DNA from 2 places in the Pseudoalteromonas sp. CF6-2 genome. Region 1 is predicted to be linked to the other one. Evidence: riboswitches for the same ligand, from Rfam matches in the RefSeq annotation. Region 1 holds a riboswitch; the other holds the start of a gene.
What was found. A riboswitch is a leader RNA that binds a small molecule or an ion and turns the genes downstream of it on or off. The one in region 1 is predicted to bind cobalamin.
Positions count from the first base shown of each region.

Region 2: it holds a riboswitch for cobalamin, as region 1 does, so the genes downstream of both, L3Q70_RS13310 (TonB-dependent receptor) here and L3Q70_RS03730 (ABC transporter ATP-binding protein) in region 1, are expected to answer to the same signal.

Region 1 is NZ_CP091442.1:791,564-807,157, reverse strand. Features, by position in the region: gene cobO (cob(I)yrinic acid a,c-diamide adenosyltransferase) at 1-250, opposite strand, end outside; gene L3Q70_RS03755 (cobyric acid synthase) at 260-1,744, opposite strand; gene cobU (bifunctional adenosylcobinamide kinase/adenosylcobinamide-phosphate guanylyltransferase) at 1,741-2,271, opposite strand; gene L3Q70_RS03745 (adenosylcobinamide-GDP ribazoletransferase) at 2,268-3,074, opposite strand; gene cobT (nicotinate-nucleotide--dimethylbenzimidazole phosphoribosyltransferase) at 3,076-4,137, opposite strand; gene L3Q70_RS03735 (iron ABC transporter permease) at 4,141-5,130, opposite strand; gene L3Q70_RS03730 (ABC transporter ATP-binding protein) at 5,123-5,953, opposite strand; cobalamin riboswitch at 6,034-6,173, opposite strand; gene L3Q70_RS03725 (histidine phosphatase family protein) at 6,186-6,803, opposite strand; gene L3Q70_RS03720 (FKBP-type peptidyl-prolyl cis-trans isomerase) at 6,887-7,315, opposite strand; rRNA gene rrf (5S ribosomal RNA) at 8,039-8,153, opposite strand; rRNA gene L3Q70_RS03710 (23S ribosomal RNA) at 8,344-11,228, opposite strand; rRNA gene L3Q70_RS03705 (16S ribosomal RNA) at 11,508-13,048, opposite strand; gene L3Q70_RS03700 (tetratricopeptide repeat protein) at 13,623-14,480, opposite strand; gene L3Q70_RS03695 (amidohydrolase) at 14,564-15,594, shown strand, end outside.
Region 2 is NZ_CP091442.1:2,877,601-2,893,194, forward strand. Features, by position in the region: gene L3Q70_RS13300 (efflux RND transporter permease subunit) at 1-2,072, shown strand, start outside; gene msrA (peptide-methionine (S)-S-oxide reductase MsrA) at 2,156-2,689, shown strand; gene L3Q70_RS13310 (TonB-dependent receptor) at 2,747-4,606, opposite strand; cobalamin riboswitch at 4,640-4,812, opposite strand; gene L3Q70_RS13315 (YajQ family cyclic di-GMP-binding protein) at 4,987-5,469, opposite strand; gene L3Q70_RS13320 (VanZ family protein) at 5,624-5,974, shown strand; gene L3Q70_RS13325 (2-dehydropantoate 2-reductase) at 5,967-6,872, shown strand; gene thiI (tRNA uracil 4-sulfurtransferase ThiI) at 6,996-8,453, opposite strand; gene L3Q70_RS13335 (TetR/AcrR family transcriptional regulator) at 8,562-9,215, opposite strand; gene coaD (pantetheine-phosphate adenylyltransferase) at 9,443-9,925, shown strand; gene L3Q70_RS13345 (capsule assembly Wzi family protein) at 9,922-11,292, shown strand; gene L3Q70_RS13350 (hypothetical protein) at 11,307-11,846, opposite strand; gene L3Q70_RS13355 (hypothetical protein) at 11,849-12,367, opposite strand; gene L3Q70_RS13360 (hypothetical protein) at 12,357-12,899, opposite strand; gene L3Q70_RS13365 (hypothetical protein) at 12,914-13,120, opposite strand; partial or broken gene argH (argininosuccinate lyase) at 13,355-15,218, opposite strand; gene L3Q70_RS13375 (argininosuccinate synthase) at 15,271-15,594, opposite strand, start outside.

The sequences.
Region 1 (15,594 bases):
CTGCTTTTTCCAATAGGTTACGCTCACCGCACTCCCAAGTCCCTTTAATAAACTGACACACAGCCGCTTTCATTCCGTGACCAACCGCACGTGCAACAGTACCAAACCCAGAAGTCGATTTACCCTTGCCATTGCCAGTTATAACCTGAAAAATACCCTGTTCTTTTTGTGCAGCAGCAATCCGTTCGTCGACTTTTTCTTTAACTTTTTGCTGGCGTTGTTGGTGCTTATCTTGATTCTGTTCGCTCATTATTGTTCCTTATGCCTCTAAATTGAAATTCTCATAAATATTGATGATTTGTTCAATATCGAGATTCTCTGCTACCACGTTTGCTAAACGGCTTAACTGCTGTTCACGGTTTAAATTAATATCAATGGGATTTATTTGGCTATTTGGTGCAAGCCAAGTTATTAGCTCAGATACGCCCTCAGGGGTATCGAACAAGCCATGTAAGTAAGTACCTGCTATTTGGTTATCATTACTAATAAAGCCATCTACTTTGAATCCACTTGGGTGATTATTAAAACTCAAAAATGGCTTTTCAAATGCCGGCCCTTGGCTTATCCCTGCGTGAATTTCATAACCTGAAATTGCTTTATTGCTATTGTTTAAATGAAGAGTGCCAGAGACTTGGCTTAGTACTTTTTGTTGCCCTAATTGGGTTTCAAAGTCAGCAAGCCTTAGTCCTTCTGCGCTACCTAAATTAGATTCAACAGCATGTGGATCAGCAAGGTAGTTACCTAACATCTGCAGCCCACCACATACTCCGAGCACTTTGCCACCATAGCGTAGATGACGTGTTATTTGTTTATGCCAACCTTCATTTTTTAAAAACGCTAAGTCGCTAAGTACATTTTTACTACCCGGAATAATAATCAGATCAACACTTGGAATAGCCTGAGTATGACGTACATACTGTAAATCGATTTCGGGTTGTAATCGCAAAGCATCAAAATCTGTGTGATTACTAATATGAGGGAGTAACGGCACTGCTATGCGTAATTGCGGTTTATCGACCTGATTAGTTATAGCAACGGCATCTTCAGCATCTAGTGCTAAGTCATGTAAATAAGGTAACACCCCAAGCACTGGCTTATTGGTGTATTGCTCTAACCAATCAAGGCCACCTTGCAATAACGCAATATCACCCCGAAAACGATTAATCACAAAGCCTTTTACTCGCGCTTGCTCTGATTCTGATAATAACGCTAATGTACCGACTAAATGGGCAAACACACCACCTTTGTCGATATCGGCAATAATGATCACTGGGCAATCTACCGCCTCGGCGTAGCCCATATTGGCAATATCATTTTCACGCAGATTAATTTCTGCAGGGCTCCCTGCTCCTTCAACAATAAGTAATTCAAAACGCTCACTTAAGCGCTGCTGCGAAGTAAGAACCGCATCCATCGCCACTTTTTTGTAGTCATGATAACTGCCCGCTTCCATATTCGACAGCGCTTTACCATGAACAATGACCTGCGCCCCGGTATCGCTGTTAGGTTTTAATAAGATAGGGTTAAAATCGACTTCTGCGGGCACTTTTGCTGCTATAGCTTGTAGAGCTTGTGCTCGACCTATCTCGCCACCATCGGCGGTTACAGCGCTATTTAATGCCATATTTTGTGGCTTAAGGGGCGCAACCTTAACGCCTCGCTCAGCAAAGATTCGGCAAAGTGCTGCGACAAGAGTACTTTTACCTGCATCTGAGGTCGTGCCTTGCACCATTATTGTTTTCATGATTTTTCACTTTTTAAGGTTTGTGCAAGGCCTGCAATCACAAACTCAACACGTGTAACTTGCTGTGCTAAGGCTTGATGCAACCAGCCAGAATGATCAACAAACTGACGACTTAATTCACCGAGCGGCACAATACCATGACCTACTTCGTTACTAACAAAAATCACTTCACCAAGCAATTTTGCTTGCACATCAAGTAAGGCCGCTTTTTGCTCAAGCCAAAATGTTTCACCATGCTGGCATAAGCAATTACTCAACCACAGGGTTAAACAGTCCACTAAAATACAGTTTTCAGCTTGGCTATACTGTTGTAATGCTTTGGCTAAATACAAAGGCTCTTCAACAAGTTGCCAATGCTTAGCACGCTCTGCTTGATGCCTATTAATTCGGGCTGTCATTTCTTCATCACCTGCATTTGCTGTGGCAATGTAGATAAGCGGCTTGTTTGAATTTATTGCCTGCTGCTCAGCAAAACGGCTTTTACCGCTGCGCGCACCACCTAAAATTAAAGTATGTTGTTGGCTCATAATAAACTCACCAAGCAAAGGTAGGTAGCAAGCTCTGACACTTGCTGAGCTGCTCCTAAGCAATCACCGGTATAGCCAGATAACTGTTTTTCAAACCAGCGCTTTAATAGTAAACGAGTAACAAAAAGCACACTGACGAGTATTAATATTTGCCCTAGAGTGTAGCCAAAAAACAACCATGCAATTGCTAACACCGCACCGCCCGTTGCTAGCAGTATTTGATAACTTTGCGTGCTTAAATGTATCGCTATTGGTTTTACTTTAGATGTGGCGTCCTGACTTACATAGTCCATGTCTGCAATTAAACTTGTTGCGACAACACGGCTTAAGCTTTGCCCTAAAACAAGTGCAATAATCAGAGTACTGGTTACTTCACTAAGTGCGACGAGTGTTTGGTACTTAATTAATAAGGCCATCATTAACGCCGCAGCACCATAGGTACCTAAGCGACTATCTTTCATAATGCTCAGCTTATCTACAACGTGCCAACCGCCACCAAAGCCATCCCACACATCAGCTAGACCATCTTCATGAAAGGCCCCTGTGATTACCAAGCTAAACGCCATAACTAACGCGACTGCAATGGCTACAGGGAATAACCAACTTAGCAGTAAAAAGCTCAGCGCTAAAAGTACACCTAATAACACTCCAACTAATGCAAAATAACGGCTGGCCTGATTGAGTGCCGTGCTCGATACCTCAAAGTTTAATTTAACGGGGATACGCGTTAGAAAACTAAGCGCCAGCAAAAATAACTGAAGCTGGCTTGGGGTCGTGTTTGAAGTGTGATGTTCAACGCTCATATCAAACTACTTGCTCAACATTAGCATAGGCAAAACTTGCCATGTCATTGTAAAACGCCAAAGATGCTTGCAGTAAAGGTAAGGCAAGCGCAGCCCCAGTGCCCTCTCCTAAACGTAAATCGAGCTGTAATAAAGGTGATGCATGCAAGGCATTGAGCATTATTTTGTGTCCTTGCTCATCAGAGACATGGGCAAATAACATGTAATCACGAGCGTTTGCATTAATACGAGTTGCAACAAGCGCCGCTGCGGTACAAATAAAGCCATCAACGATCACAGCCATACCAAGCTCAGCAGCAGCTAAAATGGCACCGGTGATCTGTACAATTTCAAACCCACCTAATGCCGCTAGCGTCATTAAAGGGTCGTCAAAATGGGCTTGATGTAATTGAAGGGCTTGCTCAACAACCTTGATTTTTTTAGCAATAACCTCGTCACTCACACCAGTGCCTTTACCAACACATTGGCTGGCAGGTAAAGACAACAAAGCAGCCATTAGTGCTGCAGCACTTGTGGTATTGCCAATGCCCATCTCACCAAAGGCGATGGTATTGCAGCCTTGCTCATAGAGTGAATGAACTCTCTGCTTGGCTAATTCAAACCCTTTTTCAACCTGATTAAGTGACATAGCCATTTCAGTATGCAGTGGTGCAGTGATTTCACCTAAACGCTGGTTATGCACACTTTTATCGTGTGCCGTAGTGAGTGTTCCAGCATCAACAACTTCTAGCTGCCAGCCAAGCTGGCGACAAAAAACATTGATCGCTGCACCTCCTGCTGCAAAGTTTGCCACCATTTGTGATGTAACACTGCTAGGAGCAATTGACACCCCTTGGCTTGCCACACCATGGTCGCCTGCAAATACAACCAAAGAGGGGTTTGAAATAACCGGTTTAAAGGCAACTAGTGCCTGCTCACTATCAAGCTGCTTTGAAAAAATAAGCGTTAATTGTTTAGCACAATTCTCAAGCTGACCTAAGGCACCAAGCGGCTTTGTTTTAAGGTCTATTTTTTGTTGAATAACAGCTGAAAATTGCTGGTTAATTGGCATGATATTAAACATCAGCTACCTGCTCTGTTTACGAAAGTAAAGTAAAAATAAAAAGAACACGCTACCGATAGCGGCTGTGATCACACCAACGGGTAGTTCTTGGTTATTCAATAGGGTTCGGCATAACACATCTACCCACACCATAAAAATACCACCGACCAAGGATGTCATAACTAAGTTATGGCTGCTGCCTTGCGGTGAAAAGTAGCGCACAATATGTGGGATCATCAGGCCGACAAAACCAACGCCCCCACACATGGCAACAAGCACTGCTGTAATTAATGAGCTTAGCAGCAGCATCATGATTCGAAAGCGCTGTACATGAATCCCCAAGGTCGCAGCACTTTCATCACCAAGCAGCATTGCATTGAGCTGACGACGAAATGCAATCATCAGCGTCATGCAGGCAATAATAACGGCAAATGGCAACCAAAGAGTGTCCCACTGGGCACGAGAAAAACTGCCCATCGTCCAAAACAAAATAGCGGTTATGGCTTGAGGATCGCTAAAATAAAGCAGCAGACTAGTCAGAGCACTAAATAAAAAAGATAGAGCAACACCAGCAAGTAACATGGCTTCAACTTGGCCAACATGGCGACGCCCTGCAATAACAATAAGCAACAGCATAGAAAGTAAGCTTCCGGCAAATGCTGCAACTGACATACTAAAGCCAAAACTCACACCTGTTAGGGCTATAAAGCACACCACACCAAATGAAGCCCCGGAAGAAATACCAAACAAGTAAGGATCAGCAAGTGGGTTTCGGGTTACGGTCTGCAAAATTAATCCCGCGAGAGCAAGTCCAGATCCCGCTAAAAATGCCAGCACTGTTCTTGGCATACGCAACTGCCAAATAATGCGCTGCACAAATTCATCACTACCTTGGCTAAACAAGCCATTGAAAACCTCACTCAGCGGTGTATTTGCAGCACCAAAGCTCAGTGCTAAAAAACAACTAATAAGTCCAACGACAACACATATACTTAAACGCATTGCATCAGTCATGTTGATGCTCCTGTGTCTGATAACCATAGAAATAAGTTATATGCGGAATAAACTTATCAGTGCTTGATTGCGGATGAGCAGATACCGCTGCACAGACGCCAAATACATCGCTCAACAGCTGCTCTGTTAGCACCGCTTTTGGTTGCCCCTGACAAACCAAGCGACCTTCATCAATCACCAGTAGCTCATCACATAAACTCGCTGCGAGATTTAGATCATGGAAAGAGGCAAGCACAGTTACATCGAGTGACTTCGCTAATTCCATTATTTGAATTTGGTATTTAACATCAAGATGGCTGGTTGGCTCATCCATGATGAGCAACTTAGGCTGCTGTACAATAGAGCGTGCAATGAGCGCTCTTTGCTTTTCGCCGCCTGAAAGCGAATCAAATGCTTGTTCACTATGATGAGATAAACCAACCTGCTCTATCGCTTGATATATTCGTTGCTTATCATTGGCAGACGTACCGCTAAAAAGTCGCTTATGAGGTGTTAAGCCTAAACTCACCACATCGAATAAAGACAAATTAAACTGCGATGGTGATTCTTGTAAAACCACAGCAACCTGCTTTGCATACTCATCAGCACTGATTTGCCAGATATCTTGACCGCTTAGCAGCACAGCTCCTTGCTGAGGTTTCAAGTAACGATAAAGACAACGCAGCAGGCTTGATTTACCAGCCCCATTAGGGCCGAGTAAACCTATAAACTGCCCTGCCTTTAACTCAAGGTTAATTGATTCAAGTATGGTTTTATTCGCAGTACCCCAACTTAAATCAGACACTGATATCAATGGCGCAGCGCTAAGGCTATTTTGTTGCAAGCTTTTTCTCTCTTGGCGAGTAAGCACAACGCACAAGAAAGTACTGCTAAGTACCAGAAAATGACGTGAGTTGACCCGCTCGATGATTAATTGTTAGTACTAAGTATCTGGCTGACCATATATTTATATGGATTACAGTTGCGGGAACAGCTGGAGAATTTCACTCCATTCCATAGCATATGAGTATTATGGCGGGCTAAGTAAATAATTCAATGAATATCGCTCTAGATGGCTAAAAAACAATTTTTGGCCAAGCTTGCCCTTGTTCATCTATATATACATCGAGTGTAATTAGCCCTGCATAAGGGAGATGGAAAACATTTAAATGCGTAGCTGATTGTTTTGGCATCAGGCAAACAATAGCAAGGATTTGTTTAATCACACCTGCGTGACTAATTACCAATGACTGTTCATGCTTAGATTCGCACAATGATTGTAAAAACGTTTGCCACCATGCCTCTACTCGTGCATAAAAGTCTGCCATAGACTCACCATTAGGTACTTTTACTTGCCAAGGATGCTGCCAAAAATCACCGATATGAGGTTTACTAGTTTGCTGCCAAAGTTGCTGATAGTCTTGGCCGTCCCAATCACCGAAATTAAACTCTTTCAGCGCGTTATTGTACTGTACATTCAAGTTATGTTGGTTGGCTAAATAATCTGCATGGACTGAGCAACGTTTTAGCGGTGAGCTATATATGGCATTTAAATTTATAAGCTCAGCAGAGGCTTGGCGCATTTGTTCAAGGCCTTGCTCAGATAAAACAATATCGATTTGCCCAGCAAGAATGCCTAGCGTAGCTATCTCGCCATGGCGAAGAAAGTAAACTCGTGAAGTAAATGCGTCCATAATATTCCTCAGTAACCAATAGTCAACGTTAACGCGTTTTAAATACACTGTCGACTTATGCTAAGGAACTCATGCGAAGAGAGTTAAGCTAAACGCATTAATCGAACATCAAAATGCAGCACTGCGTTTGCGCCAATCTTGCCACCGTTACCTTTTTTACCCCAAGCAAGCTCTGGGGGGACCACAAATTCATAGCGAGAACCAATATTCATTAGCAACAAGCCTTCTTTTAATCCTTCAATTGCTTCAGATAAAGCGAACACCTCTGGCATACCCGCTTTGTAACTATCGGCAATCACACTGCCATCAGCAAGCATAATGCGCTGATTAATCACCACAGTATCAAACTCCGTTATGCGATCCCCCTCAACATCATCAATCACTTTATACATTAAACCCGATGGGCACTGATGCGTATCTGGATGAGATGAGAACTTAACGATGAATGCTTCACTATTTTTACGGTTTAAACCTGAGGAGCCTTTTGACTTAGTAGTTTTCTTACGAGACACAGCAAACCTAAATTGTATTACAAATATAAACGCTTTATCGCATAACAACGTAACTGAAGCAAGTGGAGGTGTGAAGAATGAGCAGGGCAAGTGCTGAGAGACTCAGCACCTAACACCCACACAGGTCAGCTGACACTTAATGTCTCTGTGTTTCGGCTGATAGCCTGCGGCCAAAAGTCTATCACGCGATATAAAATCTCGCCACATACGAAAAAACCCGTTGCATTGCTGTAACGGGTTTCTCTAATTGGAGCCATGGTGCGCTACGCAGTAGGATGTCCTACTTTCACATGGCGAGTGCCACACTATGCCTACAAGGATAGAAGTAGTAGGGTCTTGGTTGGGTGTTTTATTTTTCTACAGGCAACAAAAAACCCGACTCTTTCGAATCGGGTTTCTCTAATTAGGAGCCATGGTGCGCTACGCAGTAGGATGTCCTACTTTCACATGGCGAATGCCACACTATGCCTACAAGGATAGAAGTAGTAGGGTCTTGGTTGGGTGTTTTATTTTTCTACAGGCAACAAAAAACCCGACTCTTTCGAATCGGGTTTCTCTAATTAGGAGCCATGGTGCGCTACGCAGTAGGATGTCCTACTTTCACATGGCGAATGCCACACTATGCCTACAAGGATAGAAGTAGTAGGGTCTTGGTTGGGTGTTTTATTTTTCTACAGGCAACAAAAAACCCGACTCTTTCGAATCGGGTTTCTCTAATTAGGAGCCTGGCGATGTCCTACTTTCACATGGCAAATGCCACACTATCATCGGCGCTGTTTCGTTTCACTACTGAGTTCGGCATGGGGTCAGGTGGGTCCAAAACGCTATTGTCACCAAGCGTATTCTGTTTGTTAATCGCCTTAGCAATTAACTAAAATTCGGAAATCTGATAATCGTAAATCTACTTTAGTATACTAACTTCTGTCTGTTACGCTGTCATAAAAATCTGTCTGGAACAGATTTTAACGCACGCAGTGCGGCTTTAGTGATTTACATGGATGTAAATCATAAAACGCGTTTGGCGTTGTATGGTTAAGCCTCACGGGTAATTAGTACAGGTTAGCTTAATGGCTCACACCACTTCCACACCCTGCCTATCAACGTTGTAGTCTTCAACGGCCCTTCAGAGACTTTAAAAGTCTAGTGAGAACTCATCTCGAGGCCTGCTTCGCGCTTAGATGCTTTCAGCGCTTATCAGTTCCGAACGTAGCTACCGGGCAGTGCCATTGGCATGACAACCCGAACACCAGCGGTTCGTTCACTCCGGTCCTCTCGTACTAGGAGCAACCCCTCTCAATTCTCAAACGCCCACGGCAGATAGGGACCGAACTGTCTCACGACGTTCTAAACCCAGCTCGCGTACCACTTTAAATGGCGAACAGCCATACCCTTGGGACCGACTTCAGCCCCAGGATGTGATGAGCCGACATCGAGGTGCCAAACACCGCCGTCGATATGAACTCTTGGGCGGTATCAGCCTGTTATCCCCGGAGTACCTTTTATCCGTTGAGCGATGGCCCTTCCATTCAGAACCACCGGATCACTATGACCTACTTTCGTACCTGCTCGACGTGTCTGTCTCGCAGTTAAGCTGGCTTCTACCATTACACTAACCGTACGATGTCCGACCGTACTTAGCCAACCTTCGTGCTCCTCCGTTACTCTTTGGGAGGAGACCGCCCCAGTCAAACTACCCACCAGGCACTGTCCGTAATCCCGATCAGGGACCAACGTTAGAACATCAAAACTACAAGGGTGGTATTTCAAGGACGGCTCCACAAAGACTAGCGTCTCTGCTTCAAAGCCTCCCACCTATCCTACACATGTAGGTTCAATGTTCAGTGCCAAGCTGTAGTAAAGGTTCACGGGGTCTTTCCGTCTAGCCGCGGGTACACAGCATCTTCACTGCGATTTCAATTTCACTGAGTCTCGGGTGGAGACAGCGTGGCCATGGTTACACCATTCGTGCAGGTCGGAACTTACCCGACAAGGAATTTCGCTACCTTAGGACCGTTATAGTTACGGCCGCCGTTTACCGGGGCTTCGATCAAGAGCTTCGTCCGAAAACTAACCCCATCAATTAACCTTCCGGCACCGGGCAGGTGTCACACCGTATACGTCATCTTGCGATTTTGCACAGTGCTGTGTTTTTAATAAACAGTCCCAGCCACCTGGTCACTGCGGCTCCCGTCCGCTTAGAGAGCAAGTCTCATCACAGATAGGAGCGTACCTTCTCCCGAAGTTACGGTACGATTTTGCCTAGTTCCTTCACCCGAGTTCTCTCAAGCGCCTTAGTATTCTCTACCTGACCACCTGTGTCGGTTTGGGGTACGATTCGGTATAATCTGAAGCTTAGAGGCTTTTCCTGGAAGTATGGCATCAACAACTTCACACCCTTGGGTGCTCGTCTCGTGTCTCAGTCTTAAGAGTCCGGATTTTCCTAAACTCTCAACCTACTCACTTTCACATGGACAACCAACGCCATGCTTGTTTAGCCTGCTCCGTCCCCCCATCGCAATTATACCAAGTACGGGAATATTAACCCGTTTCCCATCGACTACGCCTTTCGGCCTCGCCTTAGGGGTCGACTTACCCTACCCTGATTAACATGGGATAGGAACCCTTGGTCTTCCGGCGTGCGGGTTTTTCACCCGCATTATCGTTACTCATGTCAGCATTCGCACTTCTGATACCTCCAGCATACCTCCCGGTACACCTTCAACGGCTTACAGAACGCTCCCCTACCACTCAAACAAAGTTTGAATCCGCAGCTTCGGTGCATAGTTTAGCCCCGTTACATCTTCCGCGCAGACCGACTCGACCAGTGAGCTATTACGCTTTCTTTAAAGGATGGCTGCTTCTAAGCCAACCTCCTGGCTGTCTGGGCCTTTCCACATCGTTTCCCACTTAACTATGACTTTGGGACCTTAGCTGGCGGTCTGGGTTGTTTCCCTCTTCACGACGGACGTTAGCACCCGCCGTGTGTCTCCCGGATAGTACTTTACGGTATTCGGAGTTTGCAAAGGGTTGGTAAGTCGGGATGACCCCCTAGCCTTAACAGTGCTCTACCCCCGTAAGTATTCGTCCGAGGCTCTACCTAAATAGATTTCGGGGAGAACCAGCTATCTCCCGGTTTGATTAGCCTTTCACTCCTAGCCACAGGTCATCCCCTAACTTTTCAACGTTAGTGGGTTCGGTCCTCCAGTTGATGTTACTCAACCTTCAACCTGCCCATGGCTAGATCACCGGGTTTCGGGTCTATACCTTGCAACTCAACGCGCAGTTAACGCTCGCTTTCACTACGGCTACCCTAATCGGTTAACCTCGCTACAAAATATAAGTCGCTGACCCATTATACAAAAGGTACGCAGTCACATAACAAGTATGCTCCTACTGCTTGTACGTACACGGTTTCAGGTTCTATTTCACTCCCCTCACAGGGGTTCTTTTCGCCTTTCCCTCACGGTACTGGTTCACTATCGGTCAGTTGGGAGTATTTAGCCTTAGATGATGGTCCACCTATATTCAGTCAAAGTTTCACGTGCTCCGACCTACTCGATTTCACTTAGATTGCATTTTCGTGTACGGGACTATCACCCTGTATCGTCAAACTTTCCAGAATGTTTCACTAACACAAAATAAGCTTAAGGGCTGGTCCGGTTTCGCTCGCCGCTACTTCCGGAATCTCGGTTGATTTCTGTTCCTACGGGTACTTAGATGTTTCAGTTCTCCGCGTTCGCCTCTTACACCTATGTATTCAGTGCAAGATACCTGCAAGCAGGTGGGTTTCCCCATTCGGAAATCCTAGTCTCAAGCGCTTTTTACTAGCTTGACTAGGCTTATCGCAAGTTAATACGTCCTTCATCGCCTCCAACTGCCAAGGCATCCACCGTGTACGCTTAGTCACTTAACCATACAACCCAAACGGGTCTTTGTTAGTGACAGCTGTTAACTTCGCCAGAAGTTAATTCATCAAATAATGATGAGAATACTAAAGTAGATACCAATTAATCATAAATGATTAATGGCATTTTTTTACTTTTGAAAACTCTTTATAGATACAAGTATCTATAAGAATTTTAATATCAGCTTTCCAAATTTTTAAAGAGCATATTAATTAGTCAAACCAAGCGGTTTAGCTAACTAACAATCATCTGTGTGGACACTACGAACAAATAAGTTCTAAATCGTATAAGGAGGTGATCCAGCCCCAGGTTCCCCTAGGGCTACCTTGTTACGACTTCACCCCAGTCATGAATCACTCCGTGGTGAACGTCCTCCCGAAGGTTAGACTATCCACTTCTGGAGCAACCCACTCCCATGGTGTGACGGGCGGTGTGTACAAGGCCCGGGAACGTATTCACCGCATCATTCTGATATGCGATTACTAGCGATTCCGACTTCATGGAGTCGAGTTGCAGACTCCAATCCGGACTACGACGCACTTTAAGTGATTCGCTTACCCTCGCAGGTTCGCAGCACTCTGTATGCGCCATTGTAGCACGTGTGTAGCCCTACACGTAAGGGCCATGATGACTTGACGTCGTCCCCACCTTCCTCCGGTTTATCACCGGCAGTCTCCTTAGAGTTCCCGACCGAATCGCTGGCAACTAAGGATAGGGGTTGCGCTCGTTGCGGGACTTAACCCAACATCTCACAACACGAGCTGACGACAGCCATGCAGCACCTGTATCAGCGTTCCCGAAGGCACCAAACTATCTCTAGTAAGTTCGCTGTATGTCAAGTGTAGGTAAGGTTCTTCGCGTTGCATCGAATTAAACCACATGCTCCACCGCTTGTGCGGGCCCCCGTCAATTCATTTGAGTTTTAACCTTGCGGCCGTACTCCCCAGGCGGTCTACTTAATGCGTTAGCTTTGAAAAACAACTCCGAAGAGTCGAGCTTCTAGTAGACATCGTTTACGGCGTGGACTACCAGGGTATCTAATCCTGTTTGCTCCCCACGCTTTCGTACATGAGCGTCAGTGTTGACCCAGGTGGCTGCCTTCGCCATCGGTATTCCTTCAGATCTCTACGCATTTCACCGCTACACCTGAAATTCTACCACCCTCTATCACACTCTAGTTTGCCAGTTCGAAATGCAGTTCCCAGGTTGAGCCCGGGGCTTTCACATCTCGCTTAACAAACCGCCTGCGTACGCTTTACGCCCAGTAATTCCGATTAACGCTCGCACCCTCCGTATTACCGCGGCTGCTGGCACGGAGTTAGCCGGTGCTTCTTCTGTAAGTAACGTCACAGCTAAGTGCTATTAACACTTAACCTTTCCTCCTTACTGAAAGTGCTTTACAACCCGAAGGCCTTCTTCACACACGCGGCATGGCTGCATCAGGCTTGCGCCCATTGTGCAATATTCCCCACTGCTGCCTCCCGTAGGAGTCTGGGCCGTGTCTCAGTCCCAGTGTGGCTGATCATCCTCTCAAACCAGCTAGGGATCGTCGCCTTGGTAAGCCATTACCTTACCAACTAGCTAATCCCACTTGGGCTGATCTTATGGCGTGAGGCCCGAAGGTCCCCCACTTTGGTCCGAAGACATTATGCGGTATTAGCAGTCGTTTCCAACTGTTGTCCCCCACCATAAGGCACATTCCCAAGCATTACTCACCCGTCCGCCGCTCGACGCCAGAGGTGCAAGCACCTCTTCGTTTCCGCTCGACTTGCATGTGTTAGGCCTGCCGCCAGCGTTCAATCTGAGCCATGATCAAACTCTTCAATTAAAAGTTTTTTGAAACCGAAGTTTCGTGCTCAATGAATTCTGTATAAATTGACTATATAGTCACTCATAAGAAATTGAGACTCTAAATTTGTTTGCGTCATCTAGCGAACTAGACTCTGCTGTTAGAACTCAATCTGTACGAGTGCCCACACAGATGATTGCTTTATATTGTTAAAGAACGTTGCGAGGTTGTCGCTAGGGATGCGTATAATACATCCTTAATTTTTCGAGTCAACACTTAATTTTAAACTTTCTTTTTAGACCGTTTTAAACCGAAGTTTTACTTAACTCTCTGTCACCTTGTTCAGCGTCTTTCGTTGCTGCCCGCCGTGTCAGTGGATGCGCATTATAGGGATGCGAATAATTAACGCAAGCACTTTTTGTAGAAAACTACTAAAAACTTACCTTTCGCGCAAAAAACAAGCTAAAGGCAGTAAAAAACACAGTTTACTGTACAAAATACAGCCAACTTTTCTCGAGAGGATCTTAAGTATTATCGATATTAGGTAATACGCAAGTTTTTAAATAAAAAAGCGCCACTATTTTTAATGGCGCTTTTATCAATCAATGATGGATTAGTACAAGATACTATATAGTTTACGGCGATACTTAGACGCCAATGCATCGCCATCAGGTAAAGAGGCAATGATTTCTAGATAGCTTGGTTTTGCATCTGCGTAGTTAAGATCTTTTTTAAGCACATTAAATAACACCTCTAACGCTTCTTCTTTGCGACCCGCATTATTAAGCGCATTGCTTAACTCTACTTTTATCTCTAAATCATTTGGGTATTTTTCAACTTTAGCTTGCAGTGCTTTTATTTCTGGAGAGTCTGTTGCAGCTAATGCTTGTTCACACTTTGCTTGAATATTTGTGAAATACGCATCACGTTCATTCTCTGCCACTGAATCTAGTAATGCTTGTGCATCTTCTAATTTATGAATTTGAATACAAATATCAGCTAATACTAATTTTACACGCGTATGGCTCGGATCAAGCTCATAAGCCTGCTTTGCATAATTAAACGCATTATTTAAATCTTGATTAATTAACGCTTGCTTAGCTTGTTCAAGTAATAACTCGTGCTGGGCTGGTAAATGCTTTGCTAGCGCATCACGAATTTGCTGTTCTGTTTGAGCACCCGGTAACATATCTACAGGCGCAGAATCTTTTAACATCACAAGCGTTGGTAATGCTTGCAAACCAATTTGCTGTGCAAGTTGCGCTGCAAGAGCTTGCTCAACGTCACAGTCTAATGTCGCTACTAATAAATGCTCACCGTATTCATGTGCGATTTTTTCTAAAATAACAGCTTGCTGATGACACTCTGGGTTTTGCGCAGAGTAGAAAGTTAGTAAAACTAATTTTTCGGCTGAGGTCTCACCCAGTACTTGCTGTAAATTCTGTGGAGTAACATTTACCATATTATTCATTTGATCAATTGCACTATATAAGTATTTAGGTTTTTATATGGTGACAAACATAACAATTACAAGCCCATTCAGTCGAGGTCATTATGAAATTATCAGTTATATCTGCTGCGTTATTATTTCTTACTCCCATAACACAAGCAACAAGCTTAGATTTAAATCTTCAGAAAACCATGCCAGAGATTGAAAAGCTTTACTTAGATTTACATCAATCTCCAGAGCTTTCTTATCATGAAAAACAAACAGGTAAGAAATTAGCAAAACGACTTACTAAACTTGGCTTTGAGGTTACTGATAATGTAGGTGGCTATGGCGTAGTTGGTATTTACAAAAATGGTACTGGACCAACTGTGATGATCCGTACCGATACAGATGGCTTACCCATTGTTGAACAAACTGGTAAACCGTACGCTTCAAAAGTAACGGTTACAAACGACGAAGGCTCAACTGTCGGTGTAATGCATGGCTGTGGTCATGATATTCACATGAGTTCGTTTATTGGCACAGCCCAACAGTTAATGACACACAAAGATCAGTGGCAAGGTACATTAATGATGGTCGCACAACCCGCTGAAGAAGTAGGCGGTGGTGCAAAAGCAATGCTTAAAGAAGGACTTTTTACCAAGTACCCTACGCCTGACCACGTAATTGCTTTACATGTCAGTGCCAGTGTTCCTGCTGGTAAAATCAGCATGAAAAATGAGTACACAATGGCAAGTGTTGACTCTGTTGATATTACTGTAAAAGGTAAAGGTGGTCATGGTGCTTATCCTCATACAACAATAGACCCTGTTGTAATTGCTTCACGTATTGTGTTGGCACTGCAAACAATTACGAGCCGTGAATTGTCACCATTAGAGCCATCGGTGATCACGGTAGGCTCAATTCATGGTGGCTCTAAACACAATGTCATTTCTGATGAAGTAAAACTACAACTTACATTGCGTAGTTATAACCCTGAAGTTCGCTTACAACAAATCGCGGCGATTAAACGAATTTCTAAAGGTATCGCATTAAGTGCAGGACTTGATGAAAGCTTAGCACCTGAAGTATATGTGCATGAAGATGAATCTATTCCATCTACTTATAATAACCCTGAGCAAACCAACTTAGTGCG
Region 2 (15,594 bases), 1.5 Mb from region 1:
CACTCGTTGTATTAGTTATTTACTTATTCCTTGGCAATATTCGCGCAACCTTAGTGCCGGCTGTAACAGTACCTGTGGCACTTGTTGGTAGCTTTATGTTCTTACTTGCAATGGGCTACTCAATCAACTTACTTACCCTGCTCGCTTTAGTGTTAGCTATCGGCCTAGTGGTAGATGACGCCATTGTGATGCTTGAAAATATCCACCGCCGAATTGAGCTTGGCGAGCCGCCTTTACTTGCAGCATTTCGTGGTGCCCGTGAAGTAGGATTTGCTATTATTGCCACCACACTTGTGCTCATTTCTGTATTCGTGCCGTTGGTATTTATGGATGGCCGAATTGGCGCGTTATTTACCGAGTTTGCTATGGCGGTGAGTGCTGCAGTGTTCTTTTCAAGTATCACAGCACTAACACTGTCTCCCGCTTTATGCTCAAAAGTACTTAAAGCCTCAGAGAAAGAAAGTAAATTTAGCCAATGGATGGATCGCTCGTTTAGCAAAATAGAGAATGGCTATCGCAATTCACTGCAATCGAACATGAGCCGTAAATGGGGTCTATTATTTACCATGATCTTGATGGGTGTTGTCAGCTTTATGCTATTTAAGCAGGTACCATCAGAGCTCACTCCAAAAGAAGACCGCGGCACTTTCTTTATCATGATGAGCGGCCCTGAAGGCGCAAGTTATGAGAATAACGCAGCAAACATGGCCAAAATTGAAGAGCGTTTAATGCCTTACTCTGAGTCAGGAGAATTAAGCCGCGTACTTATTCGTGTGCCAGGTTGGGGCGGCCAAGGTGGTGTAGCAATCGTTGGTATGGCCGATTGGGATAAACGTAAGCGTTCAACATGGGAAGTGATGGACGAAATTAGCGGTAAAATGACCGAAGTGACAGATATTAGAGCATTTGCAATTATGCGCCGCGGTATTGGTGGCGGTGGCTCATCGCGTCCAATTGAGTTTGTATTACAAGGTAACGATTATGATCAACTCGCCAAGTGGCGTGACCGCATCATAGAGCGTGCAGAGAAAAATCCTGGCCTTGTGCGTATTGACCATGATTATAAAGAAACGTTTCCACAGTTTTTAATCAATATAAACAAGAATAAAGCCGCAGATTTAGGCGTATCAGTTTCCGATGTAGGCCGCACTTTAGAGACCATGTTAGGGCAACGACGTGTCACAACCTTTATCGACCGTGGTGAAGAGTATGACGTAATTCTCAAAGGGACCAAGGAAGACTTTGCTAACCCAACAGATATCTCGAATATCTACTTGAAATCGCGCAGTGGTGAACTCGTTCCACTGGACAGCCTTATTACCTTAAAAGAAGAAGCAACCGCATCGCGATTAAACCGTTACAACCGTATGCGTGCAATCACGTTAAGTGCAAACTTAGCTGATGGCTACACACTAGAAGAAGCACTTAATTTCTTAAACCAAGTAGCCGCTGAAGAAAATGACATTGATGGAGCCATTGATTACAAAGGTGAATCGCAGTTGTTTTACGAAGGTGCATCAGCGATGACCTATGTGTTCATTCTTGCGCTCACAGTGACCTTCTTGGTACTTGCAGCCCAATTTGAAAGCTTTGTACATCCCTTTGTGATCATGCTAACCGTGCCACTTGGCCTAGTTGGCGCGCTCTTTGGTTTATGGTTTACAGATCTGACGTTAAATATTTACAGCCAAATAGGTATCGTGATGTTGATTGGTTTGAGCGCCAAGAACGGTATCTTAATTGTTGAATTTGCTAACCAACTACGTGACAAAGGCGTTGAATTTAACGAAGCCATTACCCAAGCGGCAACACAACGCTTACGCCCTATCATCATGACGTCACTCACCACTGTGATGAGCTCTGTTCCGCTTGTACTTGCAAGTGGCCCAGGTGCAGAGAGCCGAATGGTTATTGGTGTTGTGGTATTTACCGGTGTTATTGTAGCTACGTTACTAACATTATATGTAGTTCCCGCAGCGTACACAGCGCTTGCCCGTAATACTCAGTCACCCGAATACTTACAAGGTAAACTTGAACAGCAAGCGAAAGACAAACCGCTGGAAGACATTTAACGAGTCTTTAGCGATAATAAAACGCCGTCTTTACGGCGTTTTGTTTTTTCAGCTATAGTCAGCAAAAAGGTGAGGAAATTAAAATGGAAAACAACATACAAATAGCCACTTTTGGCGGTGGTTGCTTCTGGTGTATTGATGCCGCATTTAGACGTGTTAAGGGTGTGCTAAACGTCAGCTCTGGTTATGCTGGTGGTGACATTGAAAACCCGAGTTATCAGCAAATTTGTACTGGCTTAACCGGTCACGCCGAAGTCGTTCAACTTGATTTTGACAGCAGTATTATTAGTTACCACAGCTTACTTGAAATGTTTTTTACTTTGCACGATGCCACGCAACTAAACCGTCAAGGTAATGATGTTGGCACCCAGTATCGCAGTGTTATTTATTACCACGATGAACAACAAAAAGTGGCGGCTGAGACAATGATTGCTAACTTACAAAAGCAAATTCGCGAGCCAATAGTCACTGAAATAAGCCCACTCACTAACTTTTACCCTGCGGAGCAATACCATCAAGACTACTATACCGAAAACCCTAACCAAGGCTATTGCAGTATTCTTATTGCACCTAAACTTGAAAAATTCGCTCAGCATTACGCAGATAAACTAAAATAAAAAAAGCCCGCTAAGTAGGTAGCGAGCTTTTAGACGCAGAACTAATAATTTTCTTTATTAGAACTGATAACGGGCACCTACAAACAAGCGACGCTCAGCCGTGTTGTAGTAATAAAGCTCGTCGTTGATGAAGTCACCATCTAAGTCAGTGCCATAGGCATCAACGGCGTTGTACTGTTTATCGAACAGGTTTTCTACGCGAAGTGATAAGGTTAAATTATCAGTGGCTTGGTAGTGACCTACAAAATTCCACAGAGTATATGAAGGCAAGTGCGTGAGTTTACCATCGCGGTCTCCTCGGTACTGCATATCAATACCCGCATCAAAGTCGCCCCATGCTTTATGTAGTGACCAGTTCACGCTTTGTTTTGATACATAAGTCAGCGCTTCACCTGTTTCAGTATCTTCTGCTGATAGATAAGTAAAGTTAACACTATGATCAAAACCAAATACTTGGTTTTCGAAACTAAACTCTATCCCTTCGTGGCGAGCTTCATTGATATTTGTTGGCTGCCAATTACCTGATGCATTTGGTGCCCACGCAATTTTGTTATCTATTTCATTACGGAAAATAGCAATATCCAGGCTAATGTCATTCACATTTAATGATAAGCCTAACTCTTGGTTATCAGATGTTTCAGGCAATAAATTGGGATTTCCTGGGCTTGGTTCAGGGAAATATAAATCATTAAATGTGGGCGATTTAAAGCCAGTACTTTGGCTTACACGGAATGTTGCGATGTCGTTTAAGTGATAACCCACAGCAGCAGTATAAGTTGTTTCGTCGCCGAACTGTTGGTCATCATCTTGGCGTAGCGTTAAATTAGCAAGTACTTGTTCATCATCATAATAAGCACCAATAAATGCTGCAAACACTTCGCGGCTATCTTTTAAGTAAGTACCAGAGTTAGTATTTACTTTATCTTTATACCAATTTAAACCACCGCTTAGTGTCAGCGCTTGATTGAAAAAGTATTGACCGTTGTAATCGATTTGCTTACGTTCAGTTTCAAACTTATCGACCACAGCAGCACCTGTATAGTCGATACGTGAATCGTCTGAGCTGTCGCTTGAGATTGCAATATCAATCGCATGGCTGTGTTTTTCAAAGGCCTTTTTCCAACCTAATGAAGCTTGATAATTTTCGAATTCACCTTTTTCTACCCTGCTATCCGCAGGACTAAAAGAACTATCGTACTGCGCTTCACCTTCTGAGTACTGACCTTGTAATAAAAGCTCCCCTAGTTGCTCATTTTGATAGCCTAGGTTAAAGCCAAGGTTTTTATTTTCATAGCCATCTTCATCGGGTGCTACGCCTTGCAATACATCAAAGCCATCTGTTTTTTCATAACCAGCATTAACAGCAATATCAACACCAGCAAACTGACCACCAGTAGCCACTTGGTACTCTTGATAAGAATCAGAACCAAATGTAACATCTAAGGTCGTGTTTTGTGCTTTGCGAGTAATAATATTAATCACACCCGCTAATGCATCAGAACCATACACAGCAGCGCGAGAACCTTTAATAACCTCAACACGTTCAATACTGTTTAAAGGAATATTGCTAATGCCTTTATAGCCAAGCGTTGCAGACCCTGTGCGCACACCATCAATTAAGATAAGTGTATGACGTGTGCCTGAACCACGCAGTGAAACACCTGCGTTTTGACCAAAGCCACCATTGGCATTGATTTGAAAGCCTGCGCGGGTGGCAAGTAAACTTGGTAGGTCTCGCGCATAGCTAGCTTCAATATCAGTGCGGTTAATGACAGTTACGCTGGCCAATACATCATTAATTGATTGTTCGAATTTATTCGCCGTGACTGTAATATGCTCGATTGACTGCTCATCCGCAGACACAGAAAAAGACAACGCAGCAGCAACCGCTACGCCTAAGGTAGATTTATTTAGCATGATATCCCCTCGCCTGTGCCCACCGCACACGCAAATAGTAAGTTACTCCAAGGCCGGTCTCCGGACTTTGCGCATGCAGGGCACACACATTACCGTTGCGGGGGCAGTGTTGGCATTGTTTTCTCCATGAAAACGCACCAGCTTCCCGATTATCTTGCTGCTACTTCAACCTTTGAAGTATAGGTACCTTAGAAGGTACAGCAAGCACCTTGAAAATAGGCCGCTATTATGATGATTTTAGGGATAAAAGTCAATGGACGGCTATACTGCTAAAGGCTTTTTTATCAACAAAAAAGCCAAACGAATAGACCGCTTGGCTTTTTAGTGAAATTTAATTCATTTTTCATGCACTAGATTATGTATATAGTGCAAACAGCGAATTAATCGCGGAAGTTCTTAAATTGAAATGGCTGACCTAAATCAGCAGTACGCACAACTTGCATCGCTTCTTGTAAATCATCACGCTTTTTACCCGTAACACGTAATTCTTCACCTTGAATGGCTGCTTGCACTTTGATTTTTGAATCTTTGATTAACTTAACGATTTTCTTCGCTACGTCTTTTTCAATACCTTGCTTAAGTGCAACATCACGCATAACGTACTTACCACTGCGCGACTCATCTTTAAGCTCAAGGCTAGATACATCTAAACCACGCTTTGAAATTTTCGCAGCGAGAATATCAAAAAGCTGCATAACTTGTTGTGGTGCTTCAGCTTTTAGCTTGATTACTTTATCACTTAATTCGATTGATGCATCAACACCACGAAAATCAAAACGCGTCTCAAGCTCACGCTTAGCGTTGTCTACTGCATTTTGCGCTTCGTTCATTTCTACTTCAGAAACAATATCAAATGAAGGCATGGGGTTCTCCTAACAAATTTTCAAAATTAATATGGCAAGGATTATAACGTCAATTTTATAAATCTTTACATATTTCTGCACGCCGTTCAGGTGCGATAATAATTATGTTTGATATACTGCGGGTTCATTTTTAAACGACTTTTAGGATTTTTTCGTGACAAGGCGCGTTTACCAAGTTCTTTTTTTAATAAGCATTATCGGCTTCACTTTCTTATTCGCCAAAGAAATTAAAGGCGTGGGTAGCCTTTTTCCGCATATAGATAAAGTCGCACATTTTGGCATTTTCTTCGTGCTCGCTATGGTAATGGATAAAGCATTTAAACTCCCTCTTGTAGTGCAAATTCTGCTACTTGCAGGCTATGGTGCTGCTATTGAATTTATGCAAGATATGCTGCCTTACCGACAAGCTTCTGTTGGTGATTTTGTTGCTGACTTTATTGGTGCTGTAAGCTACTTTGTTATAAAGCTTGGTTTTCATTTAGGTAATAAGCAGCGCAATGGCTAAGACTCTCATTGTTGGTGATGGCGCAATTGGCTTATTATTTAGCTATTTTTTATCCACGCAGCATGACATCACATTACTTACCCGAAAACCAACCCTGACCACCCGCTTCTATCAAACGAGTAATGGTAAATCACACCCTATTAAAGCTCGCCTTATTAATCATCAAGAGCTTGCTGGGTCAGCCCCCTTTGACTTGGTGGTGATCACTGTTAAAGCATTTCAGGTGCAAGCGGCTTTTAAGCAAATAACACCTTACCTTAGTAAAGAGTGCCAGATCGTTATTTCTCATAATGGCATGGGTAATGTCGATGAACTCAATGCCCAGCTGTTACCTACTCAGGGGTTAGCGTTTTTAACAACGCGTTTAGCTGGGTTTAAAGTAACACCTTATAGTGTAAACCATACTGGAAATGGTGAAAGCGTGCTGGGCGCATGTAATATAGCGGCAAGTGAAAAGCTCAATGAGCTTAAACACCTATTTAGCAGCCTACCGCACTTTTCTGTAAGCGATGATATTCACTCATTGCGCTGGCAAAAACTGTTAGTGAATGTTGCTATTAACCCATTAACAGCCATTCATAACGTTAAAAATGGTCAGTTACGTGCACCGCAATTTAGTACACGCATCATTAATTTGCTCAGCGAAGCCTGCCTTGTGGCCAATAAACAAGGTATTAAAGTAAAGCTCAACGAGGCACTGGATCAGGCCTATTGTGTGATGACTGCAACCGCTGAAAACTTTTCATCTATGCAGCAAGACATTAGCCATAATAGAGAGTCTGAAATTGATGCTATCTGTGGTTATGTATGTGAGCAAGGTGCAAAGCTGGGTGTAAAAACCCCTCATAATCAAGCAATGCTCTGTTTGATAAAAACCAAATCAGCTGAGTTTTCATAAAAGTAAGCACGCTTCGAGGGAAAAAGTAAACGGCGCGCAGGCGTCAAACGTGTTTTGCGCAAAACAAGCCATTCCACCAGCCATAAAAAAAGCGCGAACGTGTCGCGCTTTTATCAGTATCCCTTATGGGCGATACACTTTTACGTTACTGTAGCCTTCTTCGTGCAGGATCAGCGCTTGCAACTGGCTCATTACCCCTTTCGCACAATATAGGTAATATTCTTTATCTTTTGGTAAGTCACCAAATTTAGTCGCTAAGCGGAAGAAAGGTAAATGCACAACATCAATACCTTCAAGCTCCAGTGGATTGGCATCTTCTTCCTCAGGTGAACGTATATCTACAACAACCGCCCCCTCAGGTAAGTCAGATACAGATTCAGCCTCTTTCACTTCTTCTTTTGCTTCGGTGTCGATATCACGGATATCCATCACACGCGCATTTTCAACGACCGTATTTAGCACGTCGAAATCAAACTTAGCTTCTTCGGCAAGAATCGTTTTAATTTTAGCTTTAACCGTAGGCTTTTTAGAGATCACACCACAGTATTCAGGCATGCTTTCTGCCATTTCGGCGGTACCAATTTGACGCGCAATATTAATAATATCTTGCTTGTCGTGTTGGATTAACGGACGAATGATTAAAGTTTCAGTCACACGGTCAATGACACTCAAATTCGCAAGTGTTTGACTTGAAACCTGCCCAATACTTTCACCTGTTACGAGTGCTTGCACACCTAGTTTTTCTGCAACTTGACTACCGGCACGCATCATCATACGTTTTAGAACCACACCCATTTGGCTGTTTTCTACGTTTTCAAGGATTTCAGCAACAACAGGTTCAAAATCAACCGTCACGAACTTAACTTTATGAGTAGAGCTAAATTGCTTCCAGATGTAATAGCTCGCCTGCTTAACACCGATTTCGTGGGCTGCACCACCTAAGTTAAAGAACAAGAAGTGAGTACGCGCCCCCTTACGGATCATTTGATAGCTGGCAACACCAGAGTCAAAACCGCCAGACATAAGCGATAATACATCTTCTTGTGTTGGCAGCGGGAAGCCCGCCATACCTAAGTGAGTTTCAGTAACTATATAGGCTTTATCATCACGCACTTCTAAACGTACTGTTACTTCAGGGTGAGATAATTTAACGCGCGCCCCTTCAACATGCTGGTTTAAACCACCACCTACGTAGCGCTCTACATCGCTCGATGTAAAGTCATGCTTACCTGAACGCTTACAACGCACGCAGAATGTTTTGCCTGCAATCGTATGGCCAATTAGCTCAAGTGCTTTTTGGTAAATATCGTCAATTGAGTCGAAGCCTGTTTCTGTTACTTCAATAAACTGTACGATACCAGGAATGCGTTTTAAGCCATCAATGATATCTAAGCGAACTTGCTCAGAGTCTAGGAGGCTTACCACTGAGATATTGTCCCAGTTATTTCTAACCTGCACTTTTTCGTCAACGCGACGTAAAACGATCTTAATGTTATTTTCTAATAACTTGGTGAAACGCTTACGAACAGACTTACTCTTAATAGCGATTTCAGGATGTAATTTGACGATAAATTTAAGCATAGTTCACTCTTAGACAGTGGGATTCACACGGCCCGAGGCATACCAACCTCAAGGGCGCGCGATTATAACAAAAATTATAGCGTCTAGGAAATAAACTGCTTTGTAGGATTATTGTTCGCTTTGCTCAGTGGCAGCAAGTGCTAAGTACTTTGCTCTTAAGTTGTTTACTTGTTCCAAATGTTGCTCTGTACAATGTGCTTTTAATAGCAATAGTACTTTTAAGATACCGTTATAGATATCTTCTCTGGCAAGCTCGCCGCTCAAGCGACGGGCTTTAATGTAAGGTGTCCAAAAGCTCACTGTCATTTTAAGCATATGGGCAAGCTCTGTTACATCGGCGTCATCAATAGTAATAATACCACCTGAACGTAATGCAAATAACACCTCTTTTACCTGCTCTAACAGCGCAGCTTGAAACTCGATATAGTCTTTTTTTAATACTTCATCACGGGATAAAATATCACCCAAATTATCGTAAAAAAATTGAAATCGCCACATCAGTTCAAACAAAGAGTCTAAATACCCTGCTAAGTTTTCAAGCGCATTATCTTCTGGTTTTAATGGCTTAAAGTGCGTATGGAGATGTTCACTGTATAAAGCAAAAATGTGACGAATAATGTCTTCTTTATTTTTAAAGTGATAATACAGATTGCCAGGGCTAATACCCATGTGTGCAGCAATGTGGTTAGTCGTAATAGCACGCTCTCCATGGAGATTAAATAGCTCAATGCTGGTATGTATGATTTTATCCTTTGTGCTCATATGCTGCTTACTCTATTTTTATATTTATTACGATCTGAAGTTCATTTTCAGCCAAGCAGTATAAACAAATGCGTGGCAATAAAATACTACCTTGAAAAATTCTAACTTCAATCGGCTTAGTACCTTATATAAAACCAAAAAATCTAATAGGATGCTCTTACTTCAAAGCTGCATACGAGTGAAAACACTGTTACTATAGCAAGCAAATTTTTAACTAGCTGATAGATATGAACGTTACTGCAATCTACCCAGGTACCTTTGACCCGCTAACGAATGGGCACACAGACCTCATCCATCGAGCAGCTAAAATGTTCGACAAAGTCATTGTGGCTATTGCTCATAATCCAAGTAAACAACCCTGTTTTACACTAGAAGAACGTGTAGAGTTAGCAAATACAATTTTAGCCCACCTTAAAAATGTAAGCGTGATCGGCTTTTCTGGTTTATTAGCTGACCTTGCCCGTGAGCATAAGGCTGAAGTACTCATTCGTGGTATTCGTGCTGTATCTGACTTCGACTATGAGTTTCAGCTAGCAAATATGAACCGACGCCTAAACCCTGATTTAGAAAGTGTGTTTTTAACACCCGCTGAAAAAAACTCGTTTATTTCCTCGACGCTCGTTAAAGAAGTTGCCCGTCATCATGGTGATGTGAGCGAATTTGTTAACCCTATTGTCGCCACCGCATTACAGGAAAAAATACACGGATGAAACTAAAAAAGTTCATTAGCTTAAGTGCTTTACTAATGATCTCTGCACCAAGCTTTGCTGAGCCATGGATAGAAAGTGATGACCCTTTGTTAAGGGCTTCTATAGAGATGCTATTTAATCAAGGAATTATAAAACAACCTATCAATAGTTACCCGCTTATGTGGCAAGGTATTGCAGGTGATTTAGCAGCTATCGACCCTAATAATTTACAGGAACGTAGTTTTTTCGCGTATCAGCACGTTAAGCACGCTCTCAATAACGCCAAACGAAAAAACAGTTCTGGGGTGCGCTTCAATTACAATAGTGAACCCGAGACACAACAGGGCTTTACGACACGCGATCAGCAAAAAAGTGGTATTAACAGCTATGGTTCAATAACCGGTAAGCGAGTAAGTGCCAAAGTAAGTGTGAACTATGCTGACGAGTCACTCGACGGAAAATACACAAATTATCATGGTAGTTATCTAGCCGTGTTAATGGGTAACTGGTCAATCAGTGCAGAGCGAGTAAGTCATTGGTGGGGCCCGAGTAACGACAACGCCTTGTTACTATCGAATAACGCAGCTCCGATGAAAGGCCTGCGCTTTTCCCGTGCAAACAGTCAATATGTTGGCCCTAGTTGGTTATCATTTATTGGTAATTGGCAGTTAACTGGTATTTACGCTAAACAAAAACCATTTTTAAATAGCAGTGAAGAAGGCGATTATTGGGCTTTAAGGTTTGCAAGTACACCATTAAAAGGGCTTGAAATTGCAGTAAATACGGCAAGTTCTGATTATCTTACTGATGAATATATCGATTCAGTTACACTCGAAAGCCAAACATCGACCCATCGCCTAACAAGTATTGATGTTAAATACTCAACATCCATAGCACAGCAACCTGTTGCATTTTATGCTGATGTAATGGGGCGTAATGAAAGTGGCCTTGCACCAAGTGATCCTTTTTATACTGTGGGTATTGAAAGCTACTTTGGTTCAAATGACAGTTTACTGAAAACCTATTTTGAATACTCAAATACAGAGCAACAATGCAGCCTTACAGCTGATTGTGTATACGGCTCGGGTAGCTACACACAAAAACAAAGACTTATTGGCAGCTCTGTGCCTAAGCAAAGTAAATCGGCTGTGTTAGGTGCTTATTACCATACTCTAGATGGTTATGGAGGTCATGCAAAGCTACGTTGGATTGACAGTGAAGCGGAAGAAACACCTGCAGATATGACGCAATTACAATTAGAACTTGGTTATCAACAATCTTTATTTAGTGGTCTTTGGAAAGTAACCGGACTTGTATCAAGGGATGAAATAGGCAATGACTCTGACACAAATACTGGCTTAAGAACAAGCTGGGAATTTCGTTTTTAAACCGCTATCACGGGTCAAGTAAGCTTTGCTTGACCCCGACCCCATCTATACAACTTTACAAGCCCTAGAAAGTCTTTGTTACATAGCAGCGCAATTATCATCATTATATCCATCGTATTAACTGTCACGGTGTACACATCCCAAAACCACCAATGACCAGTAAAGTGGGCATAGTTGGTGTCGTAATACATTGCCAGAAACAATAAAATATTCACCGAGAGCCCTGTAAAAATATATAACTTTGCAGGGACCTCATTTAGGTTTTTTTTACGGGTAACAAACCAAATGAAAGACAACATAATTAAGTCTGACGCAGCCCAAATTAAATATGCAAGTGTCGTATTGAGGATGTTGTAGCCTAAAGTAACGTTAAGGAGTGGATCACTTACCATATAAGATAAAAACATTGCCAATGCTATCCACATCACTGTTTTATCTCCACCCCCTACCGATGAAGACTTTTTTACCATGTTGTACAAAAAGGCCATCAGAAAGCCCCACATGATAAAAGTGGCAAGATACACACCTAAGTATTCTTGGAGATATTCAAGCATAACTAGCTTGTTTTTACCTTTCTAGTATTTAATGTAAGTAAATGAGCTATTTGCTCTAGCGCTTTTCTGAAAAGAAAAATATCTCTATTTACTATCATCGCAATGATCATCAATATATCTAAAAAGTTAACCCCGACTGAGAAAAATGACCATAAAGCCCAAGGCTCCCTATTATTTAGAATATAGATATCGATATGGAGTGAAAGTACTAAGCATGCATTTATAAATAAGCCAATAATCACATAATAAACAGCTGTAAAATATTGAACTTTCTTTATATAAAGCCAAGAGACAATTACAGTGATTGTGATCAGATCATATAAAAACCAATTAAAATAAGTCTGCCTAGATAACTGGATGAAATCTGTACAAAAATAAGAAACAACCATTATGATAGATAATTTGAGAAGCGACTTATCACGCTTATTTACACTAGATGATAAATTGAACAAGAAGGCCATAAGCACTCCCCACTCAATAAAAGTACCGATTAATTTACCGGTAATTGAATCAATATACATTCGAGGAAGTATTTATTTTTCTAGCTTTTGAAGAAGGTGAAATTAAATTTTTCAATTTATGAAGCCAAAAGATATCCCTATCCACAATCAAAACAATTATCATAGATAAATCAATAATATTCACCCCAAACGAGTAAATATCCCAGAAGAACCAAGGCTTGGTATTTCCATAGATGAACAGATCAAGGTACATTAGTAAAAATAGAGTTGTATTTATACTCAACCCAACAATCAGGTAAAGAAATGAAGGGGTTGTTTTTTTGAAAAAGAAATAAGTTAAACAAAGACATACAATAGTGACGATGTCATATAATGCCCAGTCGAGGTAAGTTGCGGGAACTGGTGATAACCAAGTGAAGAGGAAATCTCCTGCCATATAAGAAGTTGCCATTATAAAGGAACTGAGCAGTAAGGTCGTTTTTCTTTTTACACCCAATGCAAACACAAACACATTAAAAAAGAACGCCATCAACATTCCCCAGACAACAAAGGCTGACAACGAAAAAACGCCAAAAAGCTCAGTTAGAAACATCCATTACCTGTCATTTATTCTTCTTTCTTCTTATTAGGGAAAACAGCACCACCACCACGTTGAAGATCAGTACCGCCTGATAAAGAAAGCGCTTCACTAGATAAAGTTACTGTATCAGATTGTAAGGTTTTATTACTAGTAGTTTGTTCTAGTGCAGGCTTTGTTTGTTGCATTTGGCTGTAAGCTTGCATCTGTAATTGACTATTATTTGAAATTTGCATGATTTAAATCCTTTAAGTTTAAATTGTAGTTAACGTGTGACGAATCACAAACGTACTCAGCGCTCTCGTTTTATTGACGCTTTTTGTACATTTTTGCAGCATTTTTGCTACATATCAAACTAAGCAACTAACGATCCAACTTTTCGCTTAAACAGATCTTTTTGATCAACTCAGCAAATTTCAGGCATAAAAAAACGCACAGGGGTAACCGTACGTTTTTACTATCCAGGGAAATTAAGCTACGTTTTTACACGGGATCACCGCATTCTCACGAGGCCTTAAAATAAATTCCATTGCGACTTCATCGCAATTGTCTTTGCGAAGGCAAAGCTCACAATCTTTCATGACTTTTTCCGGTAAACTATCTTTGCTGCAATAGCTGAAGCCTTGTTTTTTAAAAAAATCTGGCACGCGCGTTAATACAATGACACGGCTAAGCGCCAACTTTTTGGCTTTAACTAATAAGTGCTCAACTAATTGTTTGCCTTGACCTGTGATACTCATCTTTGGATCAATCCCTAAAGATCGGATCTCTGCAAGTCCTGTATCGTAAATATACAATGAGGCGCAGCCAGCAACCTGGTCTGCAACCTCCGTGACTGCAAATTCATTAATTGAATGAATCATGTCACTTTTAGCGCGAGGTAGGTTTTCCCCATTCATTGCCCAGTATTGAATTAGTTGGGCAATGCTCTCAACGTCATTTAAATTTGCATCACGTACTTTTATTTGCCGTTTTTTTTGCATATTCAATTGCATTAGAGACTTGCTCAACAGAGGTACCACCTAATGCCTGACGTGCTTTTATACATGCGTCTATTTCTAATACAGGATAGACATCTGACTCGAAAATGCTATGTACAGATTTAAATTGTTCTAAACTTAAATCTTCTAAGTTATTCCCTTTAGAAATAGCCATTTGCACTAAGGTACCAACAATGTGGTGCCCTTCTCTAAAGGGGATGCCTTTAGCCACTAAATAGTCAGCAAGCTCAGTCGCATTTGAGTGACCGCCTTTTGCAGCAGCAAGGGTTTTATCTGCATTAACTTTAATACCTTTGATGCACGCTTGCGCCATATGAATACACGCAAGCCACGTTGGCATCGCATCAAATAAGCCTTCTTTGTCCTCTTGCATATCTTTATTATAAGCAAGCGGCAGTGCTTTAAGTGTCATCATCATGGCGCTAAATGCACCAAATACACGGCCCGTTTTACCACGGATTAACTCAAGTGCATCTGGGTTTTTCTTTTGCGGCATTAATGATGAGCCTGATGTTACTCCATCAGACAGCTCTATAAAGCCCGCTTCGCCTGAGTTATAAAAAATCAGGTCTTCGGCCATACGCGATAAATGAATCATTGAAATTGACGCGCAGCTTAATAGCTCAACCACAAAGTCACGGTCAGATACAGCATCTAAACTGTTACGTGTTGCTGCGGTAAAACCTAACCCTTCGGCAAGAGTTTGCCTATCTATTGGGTACGCCGTACCCGCTAAAGCACCGCTACCGAGTGGACAATAATTCATACGATTTTTGGCATCGGTTAAACGGCTTTCATCACGCTCAAGCATTTCAACATAGGCCATACACCAATGGCTAAATAATACAGGTTGTGCACGCTGTAAGTGTGTATAACCCGGTAGAATAGTGCCTAACTCACGCTCAGCTAAGGCAATAAACTCACCTTTAAGCTCTGCAATGGCTTCAAGAATATGCTCGGCAGTATCACGACACCATAAACGGAAATCTGTCGCTACTTGGTCATTACGACTACGACCCGTATGAAGCTTTTTAGCAAGATCGCCCACTTTATCAATCAGTGCTGACTCAACATAAGAATGAATGTCTTCATGCCCTGCTCCAGCCACTGCTTGTGGGTTTGCTTTAACTTCATCTAACAGCTTATTCAGTGCTGCAACGAGGTCATCATATTCTTGCTGATTTAACACATTAACTTGCTTAAGCGCTCCCGCCCAAGCAACCGAACCAATAATGTCTTGCTCTGCAAGTTGATAATCAAAAGGAAGTGAATCGTTAAATTGCTTAAACGCTTCATCTGGCCCCGTAGAAAAACGTCCGCCCCATAATGCCATTGAACTGCCTCCAAACTCGGCGATTGCCCCGCTTTGCAAGGCAATAATTAAATTACTTTTTCGTTAGTGCTGAGATTCTGCTAGATAGCGAGAATAAACGAATGAAGCCTTCTGCATGTGATTGGTCATATACATCATCTTCGCCGAAGGTTGCGAAATCTTCACTGTATAAGCTATTCGGTGATTTTTTCTGTACCGCAGTGACTTGACCTTTATAAAGCTTAAGCACCACTTCACCGGTTGCGAGTTTAGACAGAGATTCAGCCCCAGCTAGAATCGAATCTTTCAATGGTGTAAACCAACGACCGTCGTAGACAAGGTGTGAAAACTCACCACCCAGTACTTCTTTCCATTTACGGCTTGATTTATCGAGCAC